3 regions of the Odoribacter sp. N54.MGS-14 genome follow, and region 3 is predicted to be linked to each of the others. Evidence: riboswitches for the same ligand, from Rfam matches in the RefSeq annotation. Region 3 holds a riboswitch; each other region holds the start of a gene.
What was found. A riboswitch is a leader RNA that binds a small molecule or an ion and turns the genes downstream of it on or off. The one in region 3 is predicted to bind cobalamin.

Region 1 (10,236 bases), on a different contig from region 3:
GGGTACCCGTTTTCAGGCAAAATTCGTCGGACATGGGGTTGGATTGGAAATAAATGAATTGCCTGTATTGACCACCCGCTCGAAGGATATACTACAACCGGGAATGACTTTTGCTTTTGAACCGAAGTTCGTGTTGGCAGGAATCGGAGCCGTGGGGATTGAGAATACATTTTTAGTGACAGATTCCGGTGTGGAAAAAATGACTTTATTGGATGAGAATATAATTGAATTATAACTGTAGCTAATTAAATATGATGATAAATACAATGAAAACAGCTATGATAATCGCTTCGGATGCCGGGGCACGAACTGCCGGAATTATCCGGGAAGAACTAGGTAAGGAAGTGGACCTGTTCTCTGTATCGGAACGGAGCGGGTGTGTCCGGATCGATTCGATCACTGATTTTACCTTAAGGCATTTCGGGGATTACGAAGCTTTTGTTTTTATCGGGGCGATGGGAATTTGTGTACGGGCGATCGCTCCTTGTGTGACTTCGAAATATGCAGATCCTGCCGTAGTCAATGTGGACGCTACCGGACATTTTGTTGTGTCGGTTCTGGCCGGCCATGTCGGTGGCGCAAATGCCCTGACCGAACGGTTGGCCCGTATATTAGGGGCTCAGCCTGTGGTTACGACCCAAAGTGACAATACCGGATTATGGGCTTTGGATTTGTTAGGTAAAGAGAATGGCTGGAAAATGGAATACCGGCGTTCCTTGAATGAGCTGATTTCCATTTTCGTCAACCAGCGGCCGACGGCCCTGTTGTTGGATATACGCGATGAGGGAACCGACCGGCTTGAACATTCACGACCGGCCCATGTGGATGTCTATTATCATTTCGAGGATATTCCGGCAGGACGTTATGGGCTGATTATTGCTGTTACTCCCTGTTTGTATGAATGTGAAACACCGATTTTATATTATCATCCGGCTGTACTTCATTTGGGGGTAGGATGCCGTAAGCAGTGTAACCCGACCGGTATTTGGGCTTATATTGGTGATGAATTGAAACGGCATGGACTTTCTCCTTTAGCTGTTAAGGTAGTGACAACTATTGAGTTGAAAAAAGATGAACCTATGGTCGCTGATCTGGTTCGGAATCTGTCTGCTAAAATGCAGATTTACAGGCCTGAGGAACTGAAGGATATAGAAGTACCGAATCCCTCCGGGAAGGTATTCGAGGTGACAGGCGCCTATAGTGTTTCCGAAGCAACTGCTTTGAAAAGTGCCGGGAATACGAAATTATTGCTGGAAAAACAGAAGGGACAGGTTACTCCGGGGAATGATTTTACTTTTGCCGTTGCTCTGGATAGAGAGGCGGAACGAAGCGGTTTCATCGAGATTGTCGGGGCAGGTCCCGGTGATCCGGAACTGGTTTCTGTCCGGGGGAAAAGGTTATTGGAAAAAGCCGATTTGATTCTTTATGCAGGAAGTCTGGTGCCAATCGAGCTTACTTATTATGCAAAGCCGGGGGCGACTGTGCGTAGCTCGGCTTCCATGACTCTGGAAGAGCAATTTGCATTGATGAAAGAGTTTTATGACCGGGGATTATTTATTGTCCGGTTACATACCGGGGATCCTTGTATTTATGGGGCTATCCAGGAGCAAATGGCCTTTTTCGACCGGTACGGTATGCGTTACCGGATTACACCGGGTATCTCTTCTTTCCTGGCTGCTGCTGCTGCATTGCGTTCACAGTTTACCATACCTGAAAAGGTTCAGAGTATTATTCTCACCCGTGGAGAGGGGCGTACACCGATGCCGGAAAAGGAAAAACTCCATCTGTTGGCCCGGTCACAAAGCACGATGTGCATTTTCCTGAGTGCTTCGATTGCCGAAGAAGTACAGCGTGAATTACTGGAATGTTATCCTCCCGAGACTCCTGTGGCAGCCTGTTATCACCTGACCTGGAAAGACGAAAAGATTTTCCGGGGCGAACTCCGTAATTTGGCGGCAATAATGAAAGAGAACAATTTGACCTTGACCACCATGATTGTAGTCGGCGAAGCAATCGGTAACCGGGAAGGTTTGTCAAAACTCTACTCCAGCCATTTCACCCACCTGTTTCGTGGAACAAAGGGACGGGGATAATGTTTCATTTTGTTGTGTGGAATTTTTTTTGTAAATTTAACTTGTGGTTAAATTGGCAAAAAAATGTCCCGGCAGGCTCGTCAACAGTCCAATACAGGTGTATACCACGTCATCCAACGTGGTGTTAATCGTATGTTGATATTCCATGAAGACGCTGATCGACGGATGTTTCTCGATCTTTTGAAATCACAGGCTGGTGAATTTTTCAAAGTGTATTGTTTTTGTTTGATGGATAATCACATTCATCTTATCGTAAAAACCAGTCGCTTGAGTTTTTATATTCATCGGATTTTGACGGCGTATGCGATATGGTTTAATCATAAATATGAACGGGAGGGTTATCTTTTTCAAGATCGTTTTAAAAGTGAGGTCATTGAAGATCAGGGTTACTTGTTGCGTTGTTTTCGGTATGTGCTGCAAAATCCCTTGAAAGCAGGTTTGTGTCATAAAATTTCGGAATACCGGTGGAACAGTTATTCGGTATATTTTAATCCGGTGGATTCTTTTGTTTCCACTGAATTTTTAACTTTGTTTTTCGATAGTAAAGCAGATTTTCAGGCCTATATGTTAGAAGATGAAGACGGGGAATTCATGGAAGCGGGATATCAATTTAAAGATCATGAGGTCCGGAAATTGTTGGAAGAAATGTTGGAAGGGAAAAGTTTTGAGATTTTAACTAAAGTTGAACAGAGACAGGTGCTGAAAGTATTGAAACAGAATCCGAACATTGGATTACGGCAACTTGCCCGTATTACAGGGGTCAGTTTAGGTATAATCCATCGTTTGTAAATGAAACATTACCCCCGTCCCTTTGTTTTAAAAAGGTAAAAATGATATTGGTATTTGGTGGAACTACAGAAGGTAGGGCTGCAGTAGAGACTTTGGATGAAGCCGGGCAAACTTATTATTATTCAACCCGGGGAAACGGACAGCAAGTGGAGTGTATACACGGCATTCGGCTGGTGGGAGCTATGGAAGTGAAAGAGATGATCGATTTCTGCCGGGAACATGGGATTCAATTGTTGGTAGATGCTGCTCATCCGTTTGCCGAACAACTGCACAAGAATATAGGACAAGCTGCTGAAGAATTGAATATTCCGGTTGTTCGTTACGAACGGATTTATCCTCCCCGTGATCCGGACCTGATCTGGTGTGATTCGTATGCAGAAGCTTGTGTATGGTTGAAAAATCAGGGAATACGGAATTTACTGGCGTTGTCCGGTGTGCAGACCATACCTAAATTGAAGGCTTATTGGTTGGAAAATCCTTGTTGGTTCCGGGTACTCGATCGGCCTGAGTCCCGGCAATTAGCTTTAAAATATGGATTCCCGGCAGGGAAGCTGATTTTTTGGGAAGAGGGAAAAGAGGAAAGGGAGTTGTTATTGCAATTACGCCCCGATGCTATCCTGACCAAGGAGAGCGGCCGGTCCGGTTATTTCCGTGAAAAGGTCGAAGCTGCCCGGAAATCAGGTATTCCGGTTGTCGTGATCAAACGTCCGGCATTGCCCGAGGGATTCTATGTCGTAACCGGGAACAACGGTTTGCGGCACCGCATAGAACGTCTGTTGCCCGGATTTTATCCATTGCATAGTGGTTTCACGACCGGTAGCTGTGCCTGTGCTGCTGCAAAAGCGGCTTTATCGACTCTGCTGACGGGAGAAGTGTTGAATCAGGTGATGATCACTCTACCTGACGGCGAAGAAGTCGAATTGCCTGTGAGCCGTACAGAGAAGGACGGACAGAGTATAATCTGCACGGTGGTCAAAGACGCGGGAGATGATCCTGACGTGACTAATAAACGGGAAATCTGTGCAAAAGTAATGCTTTCTAAAGAAACCGGTATTCGTTTTGCCGCAGGGAAAGGAGTAGGTATCGTAACTTTGCCCGGATTGGGTTTGGAGATAGGAGAACCGGCTATAAATCCGACTCCCCGAAAGATGATGGCCGCCGAGACAGAAAAAATTCTGGAAGCTCATCGTATACCGAAACAAGGAGTAGTCATCGAGATTTCGGTACCCGATGGAGAAGAACTGGCTCTCAAAACTTTCAATCCGAAATTAGGTATTGTCGGGGGAATTTCCATTATCGGTACTTCCGGAGTGGTCCGTCCTTTTTCGTCCGAAGCTTTCGTTGCGACCATCCGTAAAGAAATACAGGTAGCTAAAGCATTGGGATGCCGGCATATCGTCATTAATTCGGGAGCTAAAAGTGAGCGGATCCTCCGTGAACGTTTCCCTGAAATGATACCTCAGGCTTTTGTCCATTATGGTAATTATATCGAAGAGACCTTGAAAATCATAGAGGAAGAAGGTATCGGGCGGGTAACGATGGGGATTATGATCGGCAAAGCGGTGAAATTGGCCGAGGGGCATGGGGATACGCATAGCCGGAATGTAGTTATGAACCGCGATTTTATCATCGGTTTGGCGAAGGAAGCCGGTTGTGATGACGGGATTTGTGCCCGCATTTCTGAAATGACTTTAGCCCGGGAATTATGGAACATGTTACCGGCCGATCATCCGTTTTTCTCCTTTCTTTTGAAAAAATGCGAGGAAGTTTGTTATTCCTATATAAAGGGAGAAAAAAAGTGTATAATTGAACTGATGCTGATTTCTGAAGAGTCCTTATGATTAATTATCAGGCACTTTGTATTAAAGTTTTACGATGGTTATAACGTTCGCATTGCTGACACACATCATATCCCAGCATGGTGCCCAGGATAAAATCTTCTTCGGGGGTTAACAGGTTTAATGGACGGTTGCAGATTAACCGGACAATATTGATACATTCTTTTTTTCCGAAAAACAAGTTCAGTCGGTGGGCATTGATGGGACAGATTTCATATTCAAGACCTGATTTTTCTAATCTTTGTATGGCAAAAGATTCATCGGTTTTGTCTATCGTACACAATGCCATGTACCGTATACCTTTTTGTAATTCGTAGATATGGTGTACGAATATTTTCATGTCTCCGGATAAAATGCAACTATCCATGATCAGGGTATTAAATTTCTTTTTTCAACGCATCGGTCCAGTTTTGTATACGGAGTTCCGTTTTATCCGCTTCGTTGTTTTCGTCGATCAATAATCCGACCAGCTGTCCGTCGATTTCGGCAGTGGAGGCATCATAGGTATAATCCGAAGGATCGGCAGTTCCGATAAACGTAGCTCCTGTACCCTGTAATTTTTCATAGATGATCCCGACGGCATCACAGAAAGTAGATCCGAACGACATGGCATCCCCACAACCGAATAGGGCTATTTTTTTACCACTTAGATTTTTTCCGGCTAATTGTTCCAGAAAATCATACCAATCATCCTGCAATTCTCCCGATCCCCAGGTCGAACTTCCTAAGATGAGCAGTTCATACTCTTCAGCTACTTTAGCATCGGTATTTCCTACATTGTACACCTCACTGCTACCGACCCCCAGATGAGAAGCGATCTGCTCCGCTACTGATTCGGTTGTTCCGGTTGTTGAACCGTAAAATATTCCAATCTTTTTCATATTTCATGTTTTAATTAATAAGATCGGAACGAAAATACGCGATTCTATCGGGTTGGAAAATCCCCTCTTTTAGTGAAATTGATCAGAGAAATACCCTAAAAATAGGGAGTTGTATATAGATATTTCGACCGGATTATTTGAGACAGGACAGTATTTATTCCAACAATGCGTCGATCGAATTAGCACAAAACCCCTGTCTCTGTATGTTACAGTGTTAGTTTTTCTAATAATTCTTCTATTGTATGGACTATAATATCTTCCTGGTGAGGAAAATGCAATATGAATTGATCAGGCTGCCTGTTGGTTTCAATGTAAACAGCTGAGTCAATATCGCGATTGGCCAGGATCTCATTTCGTTGAAGGGCTTTACGCACCATGGCATAGCGATAGCCGTGGCCGGTCAGACGGATTTCCTGCCGATAATTGTTGGTGATGCGGAAAAGTCCTGATTCCATGTCGAAAGTAATCCCTTTGCGGGCGAAAAAACGACTGAGGTATCCTTCCAGGGCAAGGTCTTCCGGCGTACCGGAGGTGATACCGTTCACCTTATCCATCAGCCAAATCTTATCGGCGATCTGGAGGGCTAGTTCCAGATCATGAGTCGAAAGAAAAATCGTTTTATCGGTTTCGCGGGTCAGGTGATGAAGCAGTTGCATGATTTCGACTTTGCTTGGGAAATCGAGGAAAGCGGTCGGCTCATCCAGATAAATGACCGGTGTCTCCTGAGCCAAAGCTTTGGCGATCATTGCTTTCTGACGTTCACCGTCACTTAGGGTATGAAGCATTCGGGAAGCCAGAGGATGAATATTGACCAGCCCGATCGCTTTATCCACGATCTCATCGTCAGCCCGGCTTAATTTACCCCAAAAACCTGTATAAGGACTACGGCCCATACCGATTAATTCCCGGACCGTCATATTGCGGATATCACATTTTTCGGTCAACACGACACTGATCACCGTGGATAAGGCCTTGTCCGTATATTTTTCCAATTTTTTTCCAGCCAGGTAAATATCTCCGCTCAATTTGGGCTGGAAGGCCGAAAGGGTGCGCAGTAGGGTGGATTTTCCAATACCGTTCGTTCCTAAAAGGCAGGTCAGTTCACCGGCATAAATATCACTGCAAATATTTTCGGCTACAATTTTAGGGCGTACTTTCCCTTTATAGCCGATCGTCAGGTTACGGAGTTGTATGGTGGCGGTCTTATTCATTCAGTTCGTTTTTACGTTTACGGAATAATACCGAAGCAACAACCGGAGCTCCGATGAGTGCCGTGACCGAATTAACCGGCAGGGCTCCTTCGAAACCCGGCATGCGTGCGATCAGATTACAGGCCAAAGCCAGGGAGGCGCCCATAACCAGACAGGCCGGCATCAAAAGCCGGTGATCCGAAGTTTGGAAAACAGCCCGGCACAGGTGAGGGACTGCCAAGCCTAAAAAGATGATCGGACCGCAATAGGCCGTAACAATAGCCGTCAATACGCCCGAACAGGTGATCACCAGAACTCTGGCCCGTTTGATATTCAATCCCAGATTCCGGGCATAACCCTCTCCCAGCATCAATAAGTTTAATGTTTTCACCAACAAAAAAGACAAGGGGATCAAGATGGCCATGATCGTAACAAAAAGCATCATTTGATTACCGGATACCCGTGAGAAACTTCCCAGCCCCCAGATAACATAGGTTTTAATATCTTCTTCTACACTAAAAAATTTTAAAATACCGATGATGGCATTCGCCAGGTAACCGATCATCACTCCGATAATAAGCAGGGTAACGTTTCCTTTTACTTTATGTGAAGCGAAAACAATCAGTGCCATAACGGATAACGAACCGGCGACGGCAGCGATCGAAAGCGCCACTTCTCCGAAAAGACCGAGGTGGCTGAGGGCTACTCCGCCTATGCTACCTGAAAAAAGTACGACGAAAGCAACTCCCATACTGGCTCCTGAGCTGATTCCTAATACAGAAGGTCCTGCCAGGGGATTGCGAAATACCGTTTGCATCTGCAAGCCACTGATCGACAGACCTGCTCCGGCGACCAAGGCGGTCAATGCCTGCGGAAAACGCGATTTCCAAATGATATTCTGCCAGGTTTGAGGCTCATCTCCTGTACCGGTAAAGATGTGCCATACCGCACTCATCGGTATACGAACCGAACCCAATACCATGTTGAGGAATAAGAATACAACTATACTCAACATGATAAGCAGGATAAAAGTTGTATTTCGTCCGGTTGAAGCCATAGTGATTAGTCTTTTAACTGATGATAGTATACCGGTACGTAATCCGGTAATAATTCCGGGTGAAACACTTTAATGAAATCGGCAAGTAATAATTCCGGTTCCATGGGCATATTTTCGTAATAGGGTTTTTCACGCATATTACAATAAATCACTCCTTTTTGTTTGAAAGCCTTAAAGTCACCGTAACGTTCGTCCTGGGCTAAAAGTGTTTCGTAGGTATATTGTCCCGGGTAGCTATTCAGGATGCGCCAGTAATCTGCCTGGTCGGCTTGATTGTATACCGTTTCGAAATCGAGATATACGCCGCCTGAACGGGGATCGTCTTTCAGGAAATAATCGGCTCCGGCATCTTCGAACACTTGTGCCAGAAAACTTTGTCCTCCTACGGCATACCATGTTCCTCCGTGTATTTCACCGCTGAGTACGACTGGCCGGTGTTCGACCCGGGCTGTCAATCTTTTCAGATCATTGTATTTTTGTTCTATCTCATTGAATATTTTATTCGCCTTTTCTTCCTCTCCGATTAAAAGACCGACAAATTTAATCCACTCGGCTTGTCCCAATGGAGTCGTTTCTTTATAACCCAAATGAGGGACTAGTGGAATATCTACTTCTTTCATAGCGTCGTAGCCCCCTTGTTTGAAGGGAGAGATGAGGATCAGGTCGGGAGCGAGGTTCATAATGATTTCCGCATCGAAATTACCCTCGATACCGATTTTCTGAGTTTTCCCTTCGGCTAACTGTTGTTTGATCGTTGCATTATTCAAAAAGCGGGTACTGCTGATTCCCACGACTTGAGAAGTTGCTCCGAGCTTGATAAAATTAGAGAGTTGTAAAGAAGTCATACAGATGACGCCCCGGATCGGCAGATCGAGTACAGGTATATGCGGGGGAAGCTCAGGATGTGTGCCTCGCTGTCTTAGGGCGAAGGTATATTCCGAACCGGTTTCGCTTTGAGGATCTTTGATATGAAGGAGTCGGTAATTTTCGTGTTGTTCCAGCCAGAAGCCTTGTGCATAACGAATATTCGAACGATCTGTTTGTGTAGCGACAGGGTTTTGTTTTTTGCGGTTACCTGAACGACAGGAACCTAAGGCCAGACAAAAACCGATGGTAAATACCAGTGATAAAAAATAAATCTTTTTCATGCTCTTTTCCTCCGAAAGAAATTTGTTTATTAGCTATGATCGGCAGGTTTTCTGGCTTGTCATCTTTTCTCCTTCCCAAAACGCCCAGGTTTCAGTGGATCATTGAAAAGACCTGCAAAATGACAGTAATGACTTTACAGCTGCGGGGACAGCTTCGGGTTTTCACCGAATTCCCAAATTCCCATGCGGGGATACCGATGCTGCTACAAAGATAGTATTTTAGGCACTTTATCCTGTTAATTTTGTCCAAATTATAAAAAGAATAAATAAAGATTACTACTTTTGGTCACCATGTACTTTTATTTATTGGCCTTTATGAAAGTATGTGTATATGATAATAAGTAGAACGCAAAATGTAAACATGATGAAAAAGATCCTTTTTTTCGCTTTTTTCTGTTGTGCTTTTTTTTCTTATGCACAGAAAGCAGATTTAAAAAATTGTTACAAGTATTCGGAAGAAAATCTGAAGAAGTATTATCACTCTTTGAGTGTATTTCCTTCCTGGATATCCGGGACAGATATGTTTTGGTATAATTATATTACGCCCGGAGGTGCTAAATACTATCTGGTCAATCCGGTCCGTAAAAAAAAACTGGAAATGTTTGACATGGAAGATATGATCGGTAAATTAACCCAAGCTACGGGGATATCATTTAATATCAAAGATTTCCGATTGGGAGGGCTGAAATTTGATGAGGGGGATCCGTATTGTTTTTCTTTTTCCAAGGGAGGACTGGATTTTCATTACAATATCAGAACCCGGGAGCTGAAAAAACTGGACCCTGAACAAGCCTGCCGTTTTTATCCTCCGGCATCCCCTTATTGGTTAAAGTTTTCCCCTGACAGTAGTTACAGTATATATGCTTACCGGCACAATCTGTATCTGCTGAACAGGCAGGATACGGTTCCGGTACAGTTGACCACAGATGGAGAGAAGTATTATTCCTATAGTAATCAGAAGGACAGCGATTCGGATAAAAATACAACTCCCAATATTGTGTGGGCTGGAAATTCTAAGGTGTTTTACTGCTTACGTCAGGACAGGCGTAAGGTTGAAAATTGCTGGGTAGTTGATAATCTGGCCGAACCACGTCCTAAATTGCGTACTTATAAATTCCCTATGCCGGGTGAAAAATATGTTTTTACCTACGATCTGCATTTGTTTTATCCGGAAACCTGCCAACATATTGTTGTGAATATTGATAAATACCCCAATCAGGAGGTTCGGATTGTTGCATCT
Region 2 (10,236 bases), on a different contig from region 3:
TGTTCCTGCATGGCTGCGTTTAGAGTTTGATTTCTGCTAAAATTTCGTCTTTACCAACGATTTGGCCGGTTTTGACACATAAACGACTGATTCGGCCTCTGTGGGTGGCGGTAATGATGTTTTGCATCTTCATGGCTTCAAGTATCAAGAGAGTGTCGCCTTTGTTGATTTCCTGACCGTTATCTACTTGGACGTCCAGTATTTTGCCAGGCATGGGAGATTTGATGATTATTGTCGCCAAGTCGCTTTGACGACTGGCCAGTATTTTTTTCCGTTTCAGAGAGAACGGAGTTTCAACAGAGAAAGTATATGCGACACCGTTGAGCAATATTTCGTATTCATTTTGTTTCCGTGAAACAATTTCTACTGGATAACGCAGTCCTTTATAAGATAAGACCAAAAATCCGTCTGCTTCCTCTATCAGGTCGAGGCGTATATTTTGCCGTTTCAAACTGAAATCATAATTATTCTTTACTGTAAATTCGAATTCCGTTTGTCTGTCGCTGAGAGCGATGTATTTACTGATTTCTTTATTATTCATATTTGGTACTTATAGATTTCTGATTCGTTTGTTCAATACCCAGGGGTCGATTTGTGTGTCGGGACCGATTTCAGGAGTATTTTCGTGTGTGTAGGTATACACGGCGAATAGAGCTGCGAGCAATTCTTCGTGCGGTTCGCGCCAGACCGTCGAATGGAGGCGGGTTTCAATGAAGGAGGTGTCGAAATCACCGTTACGGTAAGTTTCGTTGTGTAATACTGCTTTGCAGAAAGGGATTGTGGTACGGATCCCTTTCACATGGAAACGTTCGAGTGCCGAAAGAGTCCGTTCGATGGCTTGTTCGCGGGTGTCTCCGGTGACGATCAGTTTGGCTACCATAGAATCGAAAAAAGGGGTAATTTCTGAACCGGGGGCAATACCGGTTTCAATGCGGATGTGATTGCCTTGTGGTAAACGAAGTTGACGGATAACACCGATACTGGGAGAAAATCCGGCTTGTACGTCCTCTGCGTTGATCCGGCATTCGATAGACCAGCCGTTGAGGTGAATCTGAGATTGACGCAACGGTAATTTCCGGCCCGCAGCGATATTGAATTGTAATTCCACCAGATCGATTCCGGTGATTTCTTCTGTAACCGGGTGTTCCACCTGAATACGGGTGTTCATCTCCATGAAATAGAAATGCTTCTGATGGTCGAGCAGGAATTCCACTGTTCCCAGACTTTGATAGCCTGCCTGTTTTGCCAGGGAGACTGCTGCTGCTGCCATTTTTTTCCGGAGGCGTTCGTCGAGAGCGGGTGACGGGGCTTCTTCCATCAACTTCTGATGTTTACGCTGTATGGAGCATTCCCGTTCGCCCAGATGCACGACATTTCCATAATTGTCGGCTACAATCTGAAATTCGATGTGCTTCGGGTTTTCGAGGTATTTTTCGATAAATACCGAAGGATCGTTAAAGGCTACCTGTGCTTCTGCGGTTGCTATTTTGTAAAGTTGTTCGAGTTCATCCTGATGATGGACAATACGCATTCCTCGTCCTCCTCCGCCCGATACTGCTTTGATAATGACCGGATAGCCTAGTCGTTTGGCAATTTTCCGGGCTTCATCGAGGGTATGTACGGCTCCTTGGCTGGCTCCAAGCATGGGGACTCCGCTCTGTGCGGCAATTCCTTTTGCTGCAACTTTATCGCCCATAAGTCGGATGACTTCGGGTGAAGGGCCGATAAAGACGATTCCATTATCCCGGCAGCGTTCGGCTAATTCCGCGTTTTCAGACAGGTATCCATAACCTGGATGTAATGAGTCGATCTTATATTCCCGGGCTAGTCCAACCAATCTGTCGATATCCAGAAATTCCGGTATATTCCCATCGGTTTCCGGGAAATTGATCACGGCATCAGCAGCTGATAAATATACAGCTTCGGGTTCTTTGGCTGTTCGGACGACATAAGTTTTGATGCCCATGCGCCGGGCTGTACGGGCAATTCGGATGGCTATTTCGCCTCGGTTAGCTATTAAAACTGATTTTATCATATCTATTTCATTATCTTTTTATTTTGTCCCCCTTTTCTTTCGCTTTTATCTTTTTAAAGCGGTATATTTCCATGTTTCCGGCGGGGTAGACTGACTGATTTCTTTTCTAAAGATTTAAGTACCCGGATGATTTTCAGTCGGGTGACGGACGGGTCGATGACTTCATCGATAAATCCTTTTTCGTTGGCGATATAAGGATTGGCAACCTCCTCCCGGTATTGTGCCAGTAATTCTTTTTTCAAAGCAACGGGATCTTCGGCAGCGGCCAGTTCTTTGTGGTAGAGAATGGCGATTGCCCCTTCGGGTCCCATGACAGCGATTTCTGCTGTCGGCCAGGCAAAGTTGTAGTCGCCACCGATCCCTTTGCTGTTCATAACGATATAGGCTCCTCCGTAAGATTTTCGCAGTACGACGGTGATTTTGGGTACAGTAGCCCGGGTGTAAGCATACAATAATTTTGCTCCATGGCGGATAATCCCGGCATGTTCCTGATCAGCTCCCGGCAGGAATCCGGGAACGTCTTCAAGAGTAAGGATGGGAATATTGAAACTATCACAGAAATTGATGAAACGGGCAGCCTTGACAGAAGAGTTCATATCCAAAGTACCGGCCATCACCTGAGGTTGGTTGGCGACGATTCCGGTTACATAGCCTCCGAACCGGGCCAAGCCGATAATGATATTGGGGGCATAGTTTTCAGCTATTTCCAGAAATTTACCTTTATCGGTGATCAGCCGGATGATATTCCGGACGTCATAAGGTTTGTCGGGATCTTCGGGAACAAGGTCTCTGAGACTTTCTTCTATACGGTCCGCCGGATCGTCGGTGGCCAGATAGGGAGCATTCTCGATATTGTTGGAAGGAAGATAGGAAAGCAGCATTTTCACTCCCCGCAAAGTGTTCTCGTCATCGTTGAAAACAAAATCAGCGACTCCTGATTTGACAGCATGTACTGAAGCCCCTCCCAATTCTTCGGGAGAGATGGTCTCATTCAACACTTGTTTAACGACATTGGGGCCTGTAACAAACATATAACTGGTTGCGGCAGTCATAAAGATAAAGTCGGTGAGTGCCGGGGAATAAACGGCGCCGCCTGCTGCCGGACCCATGATCACCGATATTTGGGGAATGACCCCGGAGGCCAGTACATTACGGCGGAAAATACCGGCATATCCGGCCAGACTGGCCACTCCTTCCTGTATGCGCGCTCCTCCCGAATCGATCAGGCCTACAACAGGAGAACCTGTTTTCAGGGCCATATCCTGTACTTTTATAATTTTGGCAGCGTGTACAGAACCCAATGATCCTCCCTGAACATTGAAGTCCTGGGAATAGGCAAATACCTGTCTGCCGTTTATATTTCCAAATCCGGTAATAACTCCGTCTCCATAGGAACGTACTGTTTTACCGAAAGAGGTGGTGGCCGATGGAGAATAAGCATCGACTTCCTCGAAGGTGCCTTCATCAAAAAGAAATTCTATTCGTTCCCGGGCTGTCAGTTTGCCGCGGTTGTGTTGTTTTTCTTCATATGCTTCGCCGTATTGCCGGGCTAAGGCTTCCTGTCTCGCCAGGAATTTTTCAAACGATTTTCTCATGCTAAGTCAGTTTACATCTATTAATTGCTTTATTATTCTGGCAATCTCTTTTAAGATTCGTAAGTGTAGCCGATTGATAATTACTCGTTAATCATCGATTGTTACCGTTGAGCATGGCTTAAACTTAGCTTTCACAAAATAAAGAATACGCAGGGGTATATTTACCCGGACGGGTGTCGGTCTGATAAGGGCTGACTCTGGCTTTATTCCGCGAAAGCATTGTCAATTCGCTGAGGCAGGTATCCTGACTTTCACCGTTTTAGCCGTCCTTCCCGTCTTATGCTGACAGTGGACATGATTGGCCGAACTTTTATGGTGATTACAGTTGCGCGACAGTCCGTGATTTTCACACGGTTCCCTATTCTCCCCATCGTAATGAGGCACCTGAGCGATCTGATTCACATCTTGTAAAGAACTTCAATGGGACAAAAGTATAAAAAATCTTTTATCCGTTGAAATTTTAATAAAATCTTTCCCTTTTCCTTTGTTTTGTTGTTGATTATCAGTGAGTAAAAATTTGTAACTTCTTGTTTTTATAAGAGGCGGGTCTTTGTTGTCCGGATGATCGTCGATTATTTTTATGCATTCCGTTGTTTTTAATCGATTTTTTACTTCATCGGACGTTGAGAGAGGAGAAGGAAGTTCGGGTGAAGGAGGTGTTATTTTATGATTTTTTAGGAGAGGTTTGTTTCATTGCTGCAATTATTTTTCTCATTTTATTTAAAAATTAAAGAAAAAAAGTAGGAATATAAATTTATTTAGGTACATTTGCGTCGTCATGGTGACTCATCCTCACACGGAGGAATGAGTTGAATAGGGAATCCGGTGAGAATCCGGTACTGTACCCTCAGCTGTATGTTCTTTAAAAAGGGTTTTGCATTCTTATGGTCACTTTTTCCTCCGGGAGAAGGGAAGGCCGCAAAATCCGGAACAAGTCAGAAGACCTGCCTGACCTATAATTGCCAGTTGTTCTGGGGAATAAGGACAATGGGTATGTGCGTTGTTTTTCACAATTATTTTGGGAAAAGGGATACGGGTGTGTCCTGGAAAACACGAAGGCATAACCTCGTTTTGGGAGGATGTGTAAAGGATGCTTTTTTATTTTTTAAAAAGGCTGGCGCTATCGTTTCCGTAAAGGGAAAGACGTATGTTATATAGCATACGATAGTTGTCCTTTGTGTCTTTTGATTAGAGAAATAATTCTTTAAATATTGTATTGTTAATCAATAAAACGCCACTAATTATGATGACCAGAGCTGAGTACATTGAAAGCCTCCGCAGATTGAATCTGAAGGTTTATTTTATGGGTGAGCTGATCGAAAATCCTGTCGACCACCCGATGATTCGTCCTTCTATGAATTCTGTAGCCAAAACTTATGAATTGGCTGAAAAACCGGAATATCAGGATCTGATGACTGTTTATTCACCGCTGATCGGCAAGCGGATCAACCGTTTTTGCCATCTCCACCAAAGCACGGAAGATTTGGTGAATAAAGTGAAAATGCAACGTTTGATGGGACAAAAGACGGCAGCCTGTTTCCAGCGTTGTGTGGGAATGGATGCTTTCAATGCCATTTTCTCTACCACCTATGAGATGGACCAGAAGCTTGGGACAGAATATCACAAGCGGTTCACTGAATATATGAAGTTTGTACAGGAAAACGACCTTACGGTTGACGGAGCGATGACCGATCCGAAAGGTGACCGTAGTTTGTCGCCCTCCAGACAGGAAGATCCGGATATGTATATGCATGTCGTGGAAGTGCGGGAGGATGGTATTGTCGTACGGGGAGCAAAAGCTCATCAGACCGGGGCTGTCAATTCGCACGAACACCTGATCATGCCTACTGTGGCCATGAAAGAAGAGGATAAAGATTATGCCATTTCGTTTGCTGTCCCCTCAGATGCCGAAGGCGTATTTATGGTGTACGGCCGTCAGTCCTGTGATACCCGTAAAATGGAGGAAAATGCCGATATGGACCTCGGAAATGCACAGTATGGTGGGCACGAAGCACTGGTTGTTTTCGATAACGTGTTTGTTCCCAATGAACGGGTGTTTATGTGTCGGGAATATGAATTTGCCGGAATGATGGTAGAGCGTTTCGCCGGATATCACCGTCAGTCTTACGGAGGGTGTAAAGTCGGAGTCGGGGATGTATTGATCGGTGCAGCTGCCCTTGCCGCCGATTACAATGGCGTGCCCAAAGCCAACCACATCAAGGATAAGCTGATCGAAATGATACATCTGAACGAGACGCTTTATGCTTGTGGTATTGCCTGTTCGGCAGAGGGTGAAAAGATGCCTGCCGGTAACTATCAGATCAATCTGTTGTTGGCCAATGTCTGCAAACAGAATATTACCCGTATGCCTTATGAGATTGCCCGTCTTGCAGAAGATATTGCCGGTGGGTTAATGGTGACCATGCCATCCGAGCAGGATTTACGCAGCGAAAAGATCGGTCCTTATGTAGAGAAATATTTGCAGGGAGCAACCGGGACTTCTACCGAAAACCGGATGCGTATCCTGCGCCTGATCGAAAATATTACCTTGGGTACGGCAGCTGTTGGATATCGGACAGAATCTATGCATGGAGCAGGTTCACCTCAGGCACAGCGTATTATGATCTCCCGTCAGGGAAATCTGGCTGCGAAGAAAGAACTGGCTAAAGTGATTGCTAAGGTGGATGAAAGCAAAGATAGAAAGTAGTAGTAGTTTTGAGGAACGGGTCCGGGAGATCGTACTTTACCGGGTCCGTCCTCATTTACTGGAACATGGCGGGGATTTGAGTGTCAGGGAAATCCGGGGCCGGGATGTCGGAATTGTGTTTTCCGGAGCCTGTGGAGCCTGTCCTGCGGCACAAATTACGGTGGAACAAGTGGTAGAGAAAGGTTTGCGTCGTGAGCTTGGAGATAAACTCGGCCGTGTGTATCTGATCAACGAAACAGATGAGGGCTTACTCGCTTTTGCCCGGAAATTATTAAACCGAAAAAGGTGATCAAAACGAGGATTATGGAATGGAAAGAAATATATAAAAACAGGTTTGCGACAGTGGAGGAAGCTGTCCGTGCCATAGAAGACGGAGACCATCTTGTGTTCGGACATGCTGCCGGTTGTCCGCAGGTTGTGCCGGCGGAAATGATCGCACAAAAAGAACGCTTGCATGATGTCGGTATTTACCACATGCTTACGCTGAACGATGGCTCATACCTGACACCCGGGACGGAAGGACATTTCCGCCACATCACTAATTTTGTCGGGGGAAATTCGCGCCAGGCTGTCGCTGACGACCGGGCCGATTTTCTTCCTGTATTTTTTTATGAAATACCACAGCTGTTTGATGAGGTATATCCTGTGGATGTGGCGGTAATCCAAGTGTCTTATCCCGATAGTGAAGGAAATTGCAGTTTCGGACTCTCTTGTGATTATACTAAAGCGGCAGCAGAAAAGGCGCGACTGGTGATCGCAGAGATGAATGAAAATATGCCCTATGTCGAGGGAGATAACAAAATTCATATCTCCCGGTTGGATTATATTATTCCGACTAACCTGGCATTGCCCGAAATTCCGCTGCCTAAAATTACGGATGTCGAAAAAGCCATCGGGCGTAATTGTGCTTCTTTGATTGAGGATGGTTCCACCTTACAGTTGGGGATCGGAGCGATTCCGGATGCCGTGCTCCTGTTTATGGGAGATAAAAAAAACCTGGGTATCCATACCGAAATGTTTTCCGACGGAGTGATCGATTTGGTGGAATCAGGAGTGGTCAATGGCAGTAAAAAGACCTTGCATCCGGGGAAATTGGTTGCCACTTTCCTGATGGGGACGCGCCGCTTGTACGATTTCGTCGATAAAAACGCCTGCGTAGAAATGCGTCCTGTAGATTATGTCAACGATCCTCGTGTCATTGCACAAAATGAAAAGATGGTTTCCATCAATTCCTGCATCGAGGTTGACCTGATGGGGCAGGTGGCTTCCGAGACAATCGGACTGAAACAATTCAGCGGAACCGGAGGACAGGTAGACTATGTCCGGGGGGCAGCCTGGTCTGCCGGTGGTAAATCGATCATGGCTATGCCTTCGACTGCAGCTAAAGGTAAGGCTTCCCGGATTGTACCTTTCTTGGCGCAGGGTGCAGCTGTTACTACTTCACGCAATGATGTCGATTATGTGGTGACTGAGTACGGCATCGCCCGGTTGAAAGGTAAAACGCTGAAACAACGGGCTCGGGCATTGATTGCTGTGGCACATCCCGATTTCCGCCCTATGCTGGAAGAAGAATATCAGAAACGTTTTAAGGATTAACTGGTGGCGGATAACTTCCGGCGATTTATGGTCCCGGGGCTGTCCATCGTTTTATAATCATGTATTATGCAATTATTTAAATTAAAAACCCGTTTGAGCAAATTCGATCATTTTGCCGATTTTGCCCGTGAATTCAAGCTCTCGGAGCACGATTTGGTGATTACCAATGAATTCCTTTATGAACCTTTTATGAAATCTCTGAATCTCCCTTGTCATTTCATTATGCAGGAGAAGTTCGGTTTAGGAGAACCATCGGATAAAATGATGAACACTATCCTGAAAGAAGTGAAAGGAGTCGGTTTCGACCGGGTGATTGCGGTCGGTGGCGGAACGGTGATCGATATTTCCAAATTGTTTGTATTGAAAGGGGTGGAAGACGTTACGGAAGCTTTCGAACGTAAAATTCCGATCGTCAAAGAAAAACAATTGGTCATTTTGCCTACCACCTGTGGAACCGGAAGCGAGGTGACCAATATATCCATAGCTGAAATTACCTCCAAACATACTAAAATGGGATTGGCCGACGATGCCATTGTGGCCGACGATGCTGTGCTGGTTCCGGAGTTGCTCAAAGGGCTGCCTTTTAAGTTTTATGCCTGTAGTGCGATCGATGCGTTGGTACATGCCACCGAGTCGTATGTTTCGCCCAAATCCAATCCTTATACCCGTTTGTATTGCCGGGCTGCCATCGAAATAATCATCGATGTGTTTCAGGGGATTGCAGCGAACGGACCCGAATATCGTTTCGAAAGACTGGGGGATATGCTGATGGCAAGTAATTATGCCGGAATAGCTTTTGGAAATACAGGGGTGGGGGCTGTACATGCTTTATCCTATCCGTTGGGTGGTAGTTATCATGTACCTCATGGCGAATCGAATTATCAGTTTTTCACCGAAGTATTCAAACTTTATAATGCCAAAAATCCTTCAGGCGATATTGCCCGGCTGAACGACTTGTTGTGTGTACAATTGGGTGTGAACGAAAATCCCTATCCGGTACTCGATGAGCTTTTGGGTAAATTGATTCCGAAGAATAAACTCCGGGTGTATGGAATGAAACCGGAAGAAATTCAGGGTTTTACCAGCAGTGTGTTGCAGACTCAGCAACGTCTTTTGGCCAATAATTATGTCTCGCTGTCGGAGGAGGAGATCCGGGAGATTTATAAGGTGCTGTATTAAATCAATTTTTTAAGTTGAGAATTACATTGTAATCGTTTAGGAAATCCTGGATTTCGTTGAGAAAAATCCGGAGGATTTTTTGTCGGGAGCTTTGAGACTGATCAGGCAGAAACAAAGACAGAAAGCTGCCCGGCATTTAAAGTTTGCGTTATAATTATAAACTGAAAAAGTTATGGAAATAAAGGAAATGGTGGTGAAAGCCCGCAAGGCTCAGGAGATTTACGAACATCATTTTGACCAGGATCAGGTCGACCGGGTTATCCGCGAAGCTGCCCGTGTCATTTATGATCATGCCGAAGAATTGGCCCGGTTGGCTGTAAACGAAACCGGCATGGGGGTGTATGAGCACAAAGTAGCTAAAAACCGCAATAAATCGAAAGGGGTTTATTATAACCTGAGGGGTAAAAAATCCATGGGTATCATCGATATGGATGAAAAAACCGGATTGATCGAAATTGCCAAACCGATCGGTGTGGTAGCCGGGATCACGCCGATGACCAATCCGATTGTGACACCGATGTCGAAGATTATTTTTGCCCTCAAAACCAAAAACGCCATTATTATAGCTCCGCATCCACAGTCAAAAAGATGCTCGGCTCTGGCTGTAAATCTGATCAAGGACGTTGTGGCTCCGTTCGGGGTTCCTGCCGATCTGATCCAGGTGATCGACGAACCTTCTATCGATAAGACCAAAGAATTGATGGAAGCCTGCGATGTCGTTGTTGCCACAGGAGGGATGCCGATGGTGAAATCCGCTTACTCTTCTGGAAAACCCTCTTTCGGTGTAGGTGCCGGTAATGTACAGGTGATCCTTGATCGTAATATCGATCTGGAGGCAGCAGCTGAAAAGGTGATTACCGGACGTGCTTTTGATAATGGTATTATCTGTTCCGGAGAACAATTTTTCACTTATCCGGTAACCGATCGCGAAGCTGTGTTCAAGGCCTTTACTGCACATGGGGCTTATTTTGTTACTGCCGGAGAGAAAGAGCGTTTGCTGAATGTACTCTTCCCGGAAGGAAAAATAAACCGGGCTTTGGTTGGGCAGTCGGTGAAGAAGATTGCCGGTGCTGCCGGTATCGATCTGCCTGAAGGTATCCGTGTCATTGTAGCTGAAGCAACTG
Region 3 (10,236 bases):
AAACGATCAACCGGGGACGCGGTGGTGTACTGATGATCACCAAACAAACCGACGCCAATGCCGTTGCCGTAGCTAAAGAAGCGAAAAAGCAACTGGAATTGGCAATGAAAGAATTGCCTTCGGACATCAACTTCCAAATCATTTCGGATAACTCGGACTTTATCGTAAAGTCGATCAACAACCTGCAGGAAACATTGATGTACGCTTTGATCTTTGTGGTATTGGTCGTATTTCTGTTCTTAGGACGATGGAGGGCCACCTTTATCATTGCTCTGACCATCCCGATCTCACTGATTGTCGCCTTCATCTATTTGTTTGCAACGGGTGAGTCTCTGAACGTAATTTCACTGTCCTCCCTCTCTATTGCAATCGGTATGGTGGTAGACGATGCCATCGTAGTGTTGGAAAACATAACGAAACATATCGACCGGGGAAGCCGGCCACGTGAAGCAGCCAAATACGGAACGAATGAAGTATGGTTGTCTGTAATCGTCACCACACTGGTAACCGTAGCTGTGTTCTTCCCGCTGACCCTGGTAACCGGAATGACCGGAATCTTGTTCAAACAGTTGGGATGGATCGTTTGTATCACCGTATGTACCTCGACACTGACGGCTATTTCTCTGACTCCTATGCTTTGTTCACAATTAATGCGGATACAGGAAAAGACCAGTAACAGCAAGTTCAGCTTTTACAATTTCGTATCCCGGCAATTGGATAGGCTGGATTCAGGTTATGAAAGACTGATCCGTTGGGTACTGCATCATAAAACATTCGTCATTTGTTTCATGACTGCCATCTTCCTGGGGTCTTGCAGCCTTACGCGTTTTATCAAAACCGACTTTATGCCGCAGAACGACCAGAGCAATATGACTGTATATGCAAAAATGCAATCCGGTCAACGGGTAGAAGAGACGAAAAGAGTCGCTTTACAGATCGACTCAATGATCCGGGCAGATATACCGGAAATTACGATCATCAACTTGTCGTACGGTAGTGAAGAAGAAGCTTCCTTCGCTTCTATGATGAACAGTACCGGTAACAATATCCTGAATATGCGTTTACGTACCGTAGATATTAAAGACCGTGAACGGAGTATTTTCGTCATTGCCGACCAGGTTCGTTCTATCTTGAAGAGTTTCCCGGATGTACTGCAATATACAGTCAGTACCTCATCCAGCGGTGGTTCTATGGGTAGCAACTCTGTCGATATCGAAATTATGGGTCACGATTTCAACACAACCACCCGTTTGGCTCAGGATATCGCAGTGAAAGCCCGTCAGATCCCGGGAGCCGAAGATATCAAAATCAGCCGGGACGACGATAAAGCCGAACTCCAGATTGCTTTAGATCAGGATAAACTGGCTCGTCATGGTTTGACCACTTCAGAAGTCGGTTCTTATGTCCGTAACCGGATCTACGGTTTCCGTAACAGTAAATTCAAAGAAGACGGAGAAGAATACGACATCATCGTCCGCCTGGATGAGAAATACCGTTCTTCTCTGACGGAGATCGAAAATATCCTGATCATAGACGGCCACGGCGAAAAAATACGTCTGAAAGAATTGGGTGAAATCAAAGAGTACTTCTCACCGCCAAATATCGAGCGTAAAAGTAAACAGCGTATCCTGAAAGTGTCTATCACTCCGGCAGCTGGCGTAGCTTTGGGAGATATCGCACAGGCATCACAACAGATTATCGACAATCTGGAAGATGTACCTCAGGATGTCAGTCTTTACATCGGTGGTAACTACGAAGACCAGCAGGAATCCTTCAGTTCTTTGATCTGGCTGTTACTGTTGTCCCTGATGTTGGTATACATTGTGATGGCCGCTCAGTTCGAATCTTTCAAGATGCCGTTCATTATCATGTTGGCCATTCCGTTTGCATTCACAGGAGTAATTCTGGCCCTGTTGCTCACGAACACCACCTTGAGTATCGTGGCTGCCTTGGGTGCTATTATGTTGGTCGGTATCGTGACGAAGAACGGTATTGTGTTGATCGACTTTATCAACCTGATGCGTGAAAGAGGTATTCGCTTGTACGATGCTATTGCACAAGCTTGTCGTTCCCGTCTGCGTCCGGTATTGATGACCTCTTTGACTACGATTCTGGGTATGGTACCGATGGCGATCAGTGCAGGTGAAGGTTCCGAAACCTGGCGGCCAATGGGTATCGCAGTAATCGGTGGTATGGTTTTCTCCACCATCATTACGATGATCATCGTCCCGGCCGTATACGCTGCTATGGACAAAAGCGGTAGCCGTGACAAGAAAAAGGCACTGGCCAAAGAATTTAAATTTATGAAAGACTTCGATCCTGAAAAAGATCTACCCAAAAAGTAATCGATAATGCAGATTTACAGTTTCAGACCGATATTAAAGTCTGAAATTGTAAATCAAAAATCAAAATCAAATATGAAGAAAGCAGTATTCATAACATACAACCAAGCCCTGACAGAGCGAGTAGCTTTTCTCCTCGATCAATTACAGATCAAAGGATTTACACAATGGCCTCTGGTTAACGGAGCAGGAACAGAAACCGGAGAACCTCGTATGGGATCTCATACCTGGCCGGAAATGAACTCCGCCACCATTACCATCGTCGAAGAAGAAATGGTGCCCCTGATTCTGAAATACGTCAAAGCGTTGGATGAAGTAAACAAAGAAAACGGTATCCGGGCTTTTGTCTGGGATATTACCGATATGTATTAATCCGAAAACTCAATAGGGTCTGCGCAAAGCAACTGCACAGACCCTATTCAAAAATTCTCTTTCTTAACCACAACCGACAATCTGCCTAAGTGGCAGTAAAATAGTTTCAACTTTCTTTCAGCGGTTTAAAGCCGCGTCCCAGAATTTCTTTCGAATCGATTACATTGATAAAGGCTTCGGGGTCGATTTCTGCAATCCGATGCCGTAAAATCATCATTTCACGACGTGTGAGGATGGTGTAGATCATATTGCGGCTTTCTCCCCGATACATACCGACAGCCGGCAATAAGGTAGCTCCCCGGTTGATATCCTTGATAATAACATCCTTCACCGGATCTAACTTATCAGTGACAATCATCAGGGTCTTATGTACAGCAGCACCGTCGATTACCAGATCGATCACTTTTCCTTCGATAAATACGATAATCCAGGAATACATCGGTAAACGCCAGTCACCGAAAGCAACAACCGTCGACAACGTAATGGTACAGTCGACAATAATCACCAAAGTTCCAAGCGATATGTGGGTATATTTATTCAAAATCATAGAAATGATATCGGATCCTCCGGAAGTTGCCCGTGCCTTAAAGATCATACCGATCCCGATACCATAAACAATTCCTCCGAAAATAGCGGACAACAACTGTTCGTTCAGTAACGTACGATCCGTAATACCGGGCTCCAACAAGGCATCATAGCCGTATAAATAGTGGATGAGACGCATAAATGCCGGAATAGCGAACGTACAGATAATGGTTTTTACCCCGAACATACCTCCCAAAAAGTAAATTCCCAACAAGAGTAAAGGAACGTCCATACACAGGGCTGCAATTTCAGTCTCCCACCCCCACAAATGGTGAAATACCATAGACAATCCGTAAGTTCCTCCGGGAGCAAACCCATAAGGCTCAGCAAACATCACCGCCCCCAGGGCAAAAACAAAACATCCACCCAACAACCAGGCATAGGTTATAAAAAAATCTTTAGAGAGAAATTTCTCTTTCGTAACAAATCCCATATTGACTTTAGATTTATGATTTTGATTTATGATTTAACGCTGCCAAAATTACGAATTGTTTTCGGCATTTTCTTGGCATAAAATATTTTCAACATGTTTTGTTTATATCTGTATATCAATCTATTAAACAACAAGACACAGGCATATTTATACAAGAAAGAGCATATTTATACAAAAACAGGAAATCGCATTGAAAACGATTGAAGCCCTATACGGCAATAACAGGATAAGGTGAGTAATCGTAAAGTTGTATTTTCCCTTTCAAGAGGGATTCAGGAACATCGATCAGCCGTTGATTGCTACTTCCCCTGAAAAGCAAATCGGTATCCCGCAAATGCTGATTAAAACGTCCATCTACCAAAACATCGATATAAGGCAAGATTTGTGCCAACCGGGCAGACCGGCACACCTCTTCGTAGCGATAACCGGTATAACACCAAATATTCTTTTTGCTTTTGTTTTTAATCAACTTAGCCAATTCAGTAAATGCTTCAACTTGCTCCAAAGGGTCTCCCCCACTAAAAGTAATATTTGAAAAAGGATCGGTCAGCAAGCGTTCGGCCACCTCTTCTACTCCGACCGCATGCCCATGCTCACGTTCCCAGGATTGGGGATTATGACAACCGGGGCAATGATGCCGGCATCCTGCCGCATAGAGAGAGGTCCGGAATCCCGGACCATCTACCACGGTATCTTCGATAATATCCAATAAAAACAGGTTCATCGCTAAACTAATTATGTCTGACCCGATCATTCAATTCAGCCAGTTTCGCCTGATTCCAGCGATTTGTCGTACCGACCAGATATCCGGTAATCCGTTGCAGGCGATCGATATGATGTCCTCCGCAATTGGGGCATTCTTCCAAACCGTCGGTCGCGTCTTCATGTCCACAATCCATACAGCGGTTACGGTTGTGATTGACAGAACAATACCCCATATTATAGCGGTCCATCATGTCTACCACCGACATAATCGCATCCGGATTGTGGGTTGCATCTCCATCGATCTCTACATAGAAGATATGCCCTCCGCGGGTCAGATCATGGTAAGGAGCTTCTATTTCTGCTTTATGCCGGGCACTGCATCGATAATAGACAGGCACATGATTCGAGTTCGTGTAATATTCCCGGTCGGTCACTCCCGGGATGATTCCGAAACTCTTTTTATCCTTCTGAGTGAATCTCCCGCTCAATCCTTCGGCAGGAGTAGCCAATACACTATAATTGTGCTGCCAGCGCTCCGAAAATTCATTCGCTTTATCCCGGAAACGGGTTATAATTCGGATCCCTAACTGCTGTGCAGCCGGATCTTCTGCATGGTGCTTACCTGTCAACGCGACCAAACATTCGGCCAAACCGATAAAACCGATCCCCAGTGTCCCTTGATTTATAACACTCTCTATCGTATCTTCAGGTTTCAACTTCTCCGCTCCTACCCACAGAGAACTCATTAAGAGAGGGAATTGCTTTGCCCGGGCAGTTTTCTGAAACTCAAACCGACGATGTAATTGCAAAGCCGTCAACTCAAGGAGTTCGTCCAATTTCGAGAAAAATGTCCGGATTCTTTCTTCCCGTTCGGAAATATCCATACATTCGATAGCCAGACGTACAATGTTTATCGTCGAGAAAGAAAGATTTCCCCTACCGATGGAAGTCTTCTCTCCGAAGCGGTTTTCAAAAACCCGGGTCCGGCATCCCATGGTAGCCGTCTCATAGCGAAAACGCTCCGGATCGTCGGCTTTCCACAATTCATGCCGGTTAAAAGTAGCGTCCAGGTTGATGAAGTTGGGAAAAAAACGCCGGGCACTGACTTTACAAGCAAAAACATATAAGTCGTAATTGGGATCCTGAGGTAAATAATTCACGCCCCGTTTCTTTTTCCAGATCTGAATCGGAAAGATAGCCGTACCTCCGCTTCCCACTCCCCGATAGGTAGAGGTCAGCATTTCCCGAATAATACAACGGCCTTCGGCAGAAGTATCCGTACCGTAATTGACAGAACTGAAAACAACCTGATTGCCTCCCCGGCTATGAATGGTATTCATATTATGGATAAAAGCCTCCATAGACTGATGTACACGACTTACCGTCCGGTTGATCGCATGTTGTAAAACCCGCTCATCCCCGCTCAAACCGTCCAGCTCAATCCGGACATAATCTTTGATGGGAAAATGGTACAGGTGTTTGTAATCTTCACCGGTAATCTCTTCCAATACTTTCACCTCTTCGATAAAACTATTCCGCACATAAGGTGCCAGATAAAAATCAAAAGCCGGAATCGCCTGTCCGCCATGCATTTCATTCTGAGCCGTCTCGAGCGAAATGCAACCGAGGATGCTAGCCGTCTCGATCCGTTTTGCCGGACGGGATTCACCATGACCGACATAGAATCCGTTTTTCAGGATCTTATCCAAGGGATGCTGTACGCAGGTGAGACTTTTGGTCGGATAATAATCTTTATCGTGTATGTGCAGATATCCTTGCCGAACGGCATTTTTTACTTCTTCTACCAACAAATAATCGTCGACAAACGGCTTTGTCGTTTCACTGGAAAATTTCATCATCATCCCGGCAGGCGTATCCGCATTCATATTGGCATTTTCCCGGGTCACCTCATTCGATTTCGTCTCTATGATTTCCAAAAAGATATCCCGGGTTTTCGCTTTACGGGCCACACTACGCTGATTCCGGTAAGCAATATATAATTGAGCCACATCTTTACGGCGGCTCTTCATCAATTCGATTTCCACACAGTTTTGAATATCTTCGACACTCATCTGCTCCTGTCCCCGGCAAGCGATACGATCGGCAATTTCATGTGCCAATTGCATATCTTCTCCTTTATCGGTATGCAGCATCGCTCTTCTCACTGCAGCAACGATTTTCTCCTCATTAAAGCCAACTACACGGCCATCTCTTTTCAATACAGTCTGAATCATTATTTTACTTTTTAATCATAAACCGATAACTCATAAGGCAAGGAGAGGACAAAAAAAAGACAAGCGAATCCTTCTTTCCGGCCTTTCCTCGAAAGCCTCAGAAAACAATAATTACGGCAGGTCTTCTGACTTACTCCCGGTTTAAACAACCTTCCCGCCAATAACGGCAGTGGTTCTTCTCGGGTTTAAACCGCTCTACGGAGCTTACAGCAGCGGGACTGTCCGGGATTCTCACCCGATTCCCTTTTCATCTCATCCCTACGCTAGGATAAGAACCGAAATCAAGACAAAAATAGAAAGTTTTTTACGAAGAGAAAAATATTTTCAGAAACTTTTCTGACATTTTTTCAAAGTAACAGATTATCAAAGTTTTCCAATACAAATCTTTTAATCTAGAATCCGGCACATTCAAACTATTGATAATCAACATATAACTACAAAACAAAATTCAAATCATCAAGCAATCAAACATTTAAAAGTTTTCCAAAATAAAAATCCAAAAATTAATCGAGTTAATATTTTTCAGCATTGATATTTTATTCTTCGTCTTTTACTTTTGATTTTTCATTTTGTAGATATTCCACCCAAATTCGGGCTGCTTCTTCCACTGTTTTGAGACAAGGACGTTTTTTATAATATTCGGGTGTCCGGGCTTCAGGCACCGGATCGAACCCGATTCTTGAGGGAGTCACCCCCAACAATTCACCGCAGATCAACGAACCGTTACGCTTCACAAATTTCTCTGCCAATTGTTGTACCAGTCTATAATTCGCTTCTTTCCCTTCCCTATCTTTTCCCTCTACACAACCTGTTTCGAGGCCTGCCAATATAAACATTCCGCAAGCAGCACCGCAAGTCATTCTCATCCGACCGATCCCTCCACCGAACGAAGCCGACATCCGTAATGCCTGTTCGAAAGTATAACCATACTCGTCTGCAAAAGCAGCACATACCGACTGTGAACAATTGTAGCCTTGCCGGAATAATTCGACGGCACGCTGTATCCGGTCTTCCATCATCCTATTTTTTAATGTCCGGCAAAAGTAACGAAAGACCGTGAGAATAGGAAATCTATTTCTTCTATTGCGTAATAATATTCCCTTGCAAATCTATATCCAAAGCCATATCGAGTCCCGGTTGTTGTTTAGGGGTCAAAATAAAATGATACCGATCTCCCTGAGGGAATTGCCGATAGTCGACGCTCCGTACGGTATAGTTTTCATAAGCGGTACTATTCAGGACTTCTTTCACCACCGCAGGGACTTCGGAAAACAATACCGGCCATTCTGTATACTGCCAGTTCATCGAGCGATCGAAATAGATTTGTTTAGCTTCGTTGCCGTCCAGCATATTCGCCTGATATGCCCCGTCGGACCATTTCCCGACTTCAGTCAGTAAAGCCTGCCTATAATTTTGAGTAACAAAAGTAAGAATCGTCTGAGGAATATCGTTTCCACTATAATCTTCAACGACTGCCCGGTGCAGATAAGCTTCGGCATCAGCCCAAATCGTCACCTCATTCGCCCCGTTCTCCAATTCCACCGCATACCAATCGGGATAATTTTTCCGTTCGAGCACTTCTGTAGCCGCATCCGGCGTCCATAAAGTAGGAGGATAATCAATGCTATTGGCAATAAAATCTTTTATCGCAGCAGGAACCGAGGTATAAGTGACCGCATATTCTGCCTGCAACCAGATCCCGGAGGTATTGAACCAGGCTTCATATTCACGTCCGTTCAAGGTAAAGTCGGCCTCCCGGAAAACTCCTTTAGATTCCCATTCTACACCGGTAGCACCCGGATATTTAGCCTGAAAAGCCAATTCTACCGCTTTCCCCGGCCTATCGTCATCTTTATCCGAAGCATCGTCCCGGCAAGCAACGAACATACCCGAACCCAAAAATCCAAGTAATACAACTATTAATCTCGTTTTCATATTCTTTCGTTTTTTCTATTCCTTACGAAAAAAGAAAGAAAATGTTCGAGCTTATAAAATCCGATTCGAATACATGTCTTCGAAGTTAGAAAACTTTCCGTTTATTTTCTGTGCTTCTTCTCCTTCGGGATTCAGTTCGAGTGCTTTTTTCAAATCTTCGACAGAACCGTTTTTATCTCCTTTCATCAGTTTTGCCCGTCCCCGCTCACTGTAAGCACGCGCAAATTCCGGTTTCAATTCTATCGCTTCATCGAATAGTTCGATGGCCTTATCCGGTTGTTCACGGGCAATATAAAGCGTTCCCAGTTGCAGATACGCTTGTTCGTTAAAAGGATTCAGCCCGGTCACCACTTCATAATCCTGCTCTGCAGCCTGATCGTCACCCAAAGCTTCATGCAGACGCCCCCGGATCAAAAAAGCGTTTTCTTCTTCGGGCATCAAACCGATCACCTTTTCGATATCCTGTAATCCATCTTTATAATCCCGAGTAGACAGCATCATCTCTGCCCTCAGCAACAATGCTTCGGCAAAATCCTCCTTTATCGTAATCGCCTGAGACAAAGAGACGATCGTTCCCAATACATCGCCAGCAGCTTTTTTAGCCTTCGCAGCCAGATAATAAGCCGAAGCATTGGTTGCATCCAAAGCAATTACCCGGTTACAATCGGCAATGGCCGCTTCATATTTTTCAGCCATAAAATTCAGGTTGGCCCTCATTAACAAGACAGGAATATTATCAGGCTCGATATCGACCAAACGTCCTGCCGTTTCTATCGCTTCTTCCATCCGATCTTCGCGGTTATAGGCCCCGACCAAATGTTCGAGTACTTCCACATCCTCTTTCAATTTCAATGCTTCATTGAAACAACGGATAGCATAAGTATTCTTACCGATCTTCAATGCTTTGATACCATCGTATTTCAATACATCGAAATTGCGGTTCAATTTAGTCTCTTCGGATTCATCTGTTTCTCCGAAGAATAAAGATTTCAGAAAATTAGCCATATCGATTCAGCGTTTAATCACCATTTCATCGACAAAATTAAGCATTTTTATATTTCCTGCCAGCAAAAATAGATTTAATGACAGGGTTCCTTTTGACAAGGTTGTCCGGGCAGCTCCAATTCTAAAGTAGCATGTCCGATGCCGGCCTTCTGTAACCGGCATTTTAGTTCACTTTTTATCTGTTCCATTTCTACCATATCTGCAACGACGATATGCGCAGTCAGAGCAATTTCTGTCGTACTCAACCCCCAGATATGCATGTGATGGAAACTATCCACCCCGGGAGTAGTTGAAATAATCTGCCCGATCCGGTCATAGCTGATTCCCTGAGGCACCCCGTCCAACGACAAACGAAGACTATCGCGCAATAATCCCCAGGTGGAATAGACGATAAAAAGAGCGATCAGTATGCCGGTCAACGGGTCCATCATATACCAGCCGGTATGCTGAATAACAATTCCCGAGACAACTACCCCGACAGAAACCAATGCGTCGGCAGCCATATGCAAATAGGCCCCTTTTACATTCAGATCTTTTTCTTTGTCTTTCACAAACAACCAGGCAGTCAGCGCATTGACCAACACTCCGACTCCGGCTACCCACGCCACGGCATCTCCATCTACCG

Region 1: another riboswitch for cobalamin. It lies ahead of WS42_RS08455 (ABC transporter substrate-binding protein); the one in region 3 lies ahead of WS42_RS00830 (anaerobic ribonucleoside triphosphate reductase).
Region 2: another riboswitch for cobalamin. It lies ahead of WS42_RS03755 (4-hydroxyphenylacetate 3-hydroxylase family protein); the one in region 3 lies ahead of WS42_RS00830 (anaerobic ribonucleoside triphosphate reductase).

The regions. Positions count from the first base shown of each region.
Region 1 is NZ_LARL01000035.1:79-10,314, reverse strand. Features, by position in the region: gene WS42_RS08495 (M24 family metallopeptidase) at 1-235, shown strand, start outside; gene cobM (precorrin-4 C(11)-methyltransferase) at 252-2,093, shown strand; gene WS42_RS08485 (transposase) at 2,157-2,882, shown strand; gene cbiD (cobalt-precorrin-5B (C(1))-methyltransferase CbiD) at 2,924-4,723, shown strand; gene WS42_RS08475 (DUF2023 family protein) at 4,731-5,087, opposite strand; gene fldA (flavodoxin FldA) at 5,098-5,601, opposite strand; gene WS42_RS08465 (ABC transporter ATP-binding protein) at 5,808-6,812, opposite strand; gene WS42_RS08460 (iron chelate uptake ABC transporter family permease subunit) at 6,805-7,848, opposite strand; gene WS42_RS08455 (ABC transporter substrate-binding protein) at 7,854-8,996, opposite strand; cobalamin riboswitch at 9,020-9,210, opposite strand; partial or broken gene WS42_RS08450 (DPP IV N-terminal domain-containing protein) at 9,361-10,236, shown strand, end outside.
Region 2 is NZ_LARL01000010.1:22,239-32,474, reverse strand. Features, by position in the region: gene WS42_RS03780 (threonine/serine exporter family protein) at 1-11, opposite strand, end outside; gene WS42_RS03775 (acyl-CoA carboxylase biotin carboxyl carrier protein subunit) at 20-541, opposite strand; gene WS42_RS03770 (acetyl-CoA carboxylase biotin carboxylase subunit) at 551-2,035, opposite strand; gene WS42_RS03765 (acyl-CoA carboxylase subunit beta) at 2,089-3,630, opposite strand; cobalamin riboswitch at 3,848-4,033, opposite strand; cobalamin riboswitch at 4,393-4,596, shown strand; gene WS42_RS03755 (4-hydroxyphenylacetate 3-hydroxylase family protein) at 4,874-6,337, shown strand; gene WS42_RS03750 (NifU family protein) at 6,315-6,626, shown strand; gene WS42_RS03745 (acetyl-CoA hydrolase/transferase family protein) at 6,641-7,933, shown strand; gene WS42_RS03740 (4-hydroxybutyrate dehydrogenase) at 8,000-9,112, shown strand; gene WS42_RS03735 (aldehyde dehydrogenase family protein) at 9,285-10,236, shown strand, end outside.
Region 3 is NZ_LARL01000002.1:57,854-68,089, forward strand. Features, by position in the region: gene WS42_RS00810 (efflux RND transporter permease subunit) at 1-2,345, shown strand, start outside; gene WS42_RS00815 (PG0541 family transporter-associated protein) at 2,418-2,714, shown strand; gene WS42_RS00820 (YitT family protein) at 2,821-3,732, opposite strand; gene nrdG (anaerobic ribonucleoside-triphosphate reductase activating protein) at 3,941-4,456, opposite strand; gene WS42_RS00830 (anaerobic ribonucleoside triphosphate reductase) at 4,464-6,671, opposite strand; cobalamin riboswitch at 6,770-6,966, opposite strand; gene WS42_RS00835 (C-GCAxxG-C-C family protein) at 7,208-7,687, opposite strand; gene WS42_RS00840 (PepSY-like domain-containing protein) at 7,752-8,606, opposite strand; gene WS42_RS00845 (tetratricopeptide repeat protein) at 8,658-9,611, opposite strand; gene WS42_RS00850 (cation diffusion facilitator family transporter) at 9,686-10,236, opposite strand, start outside.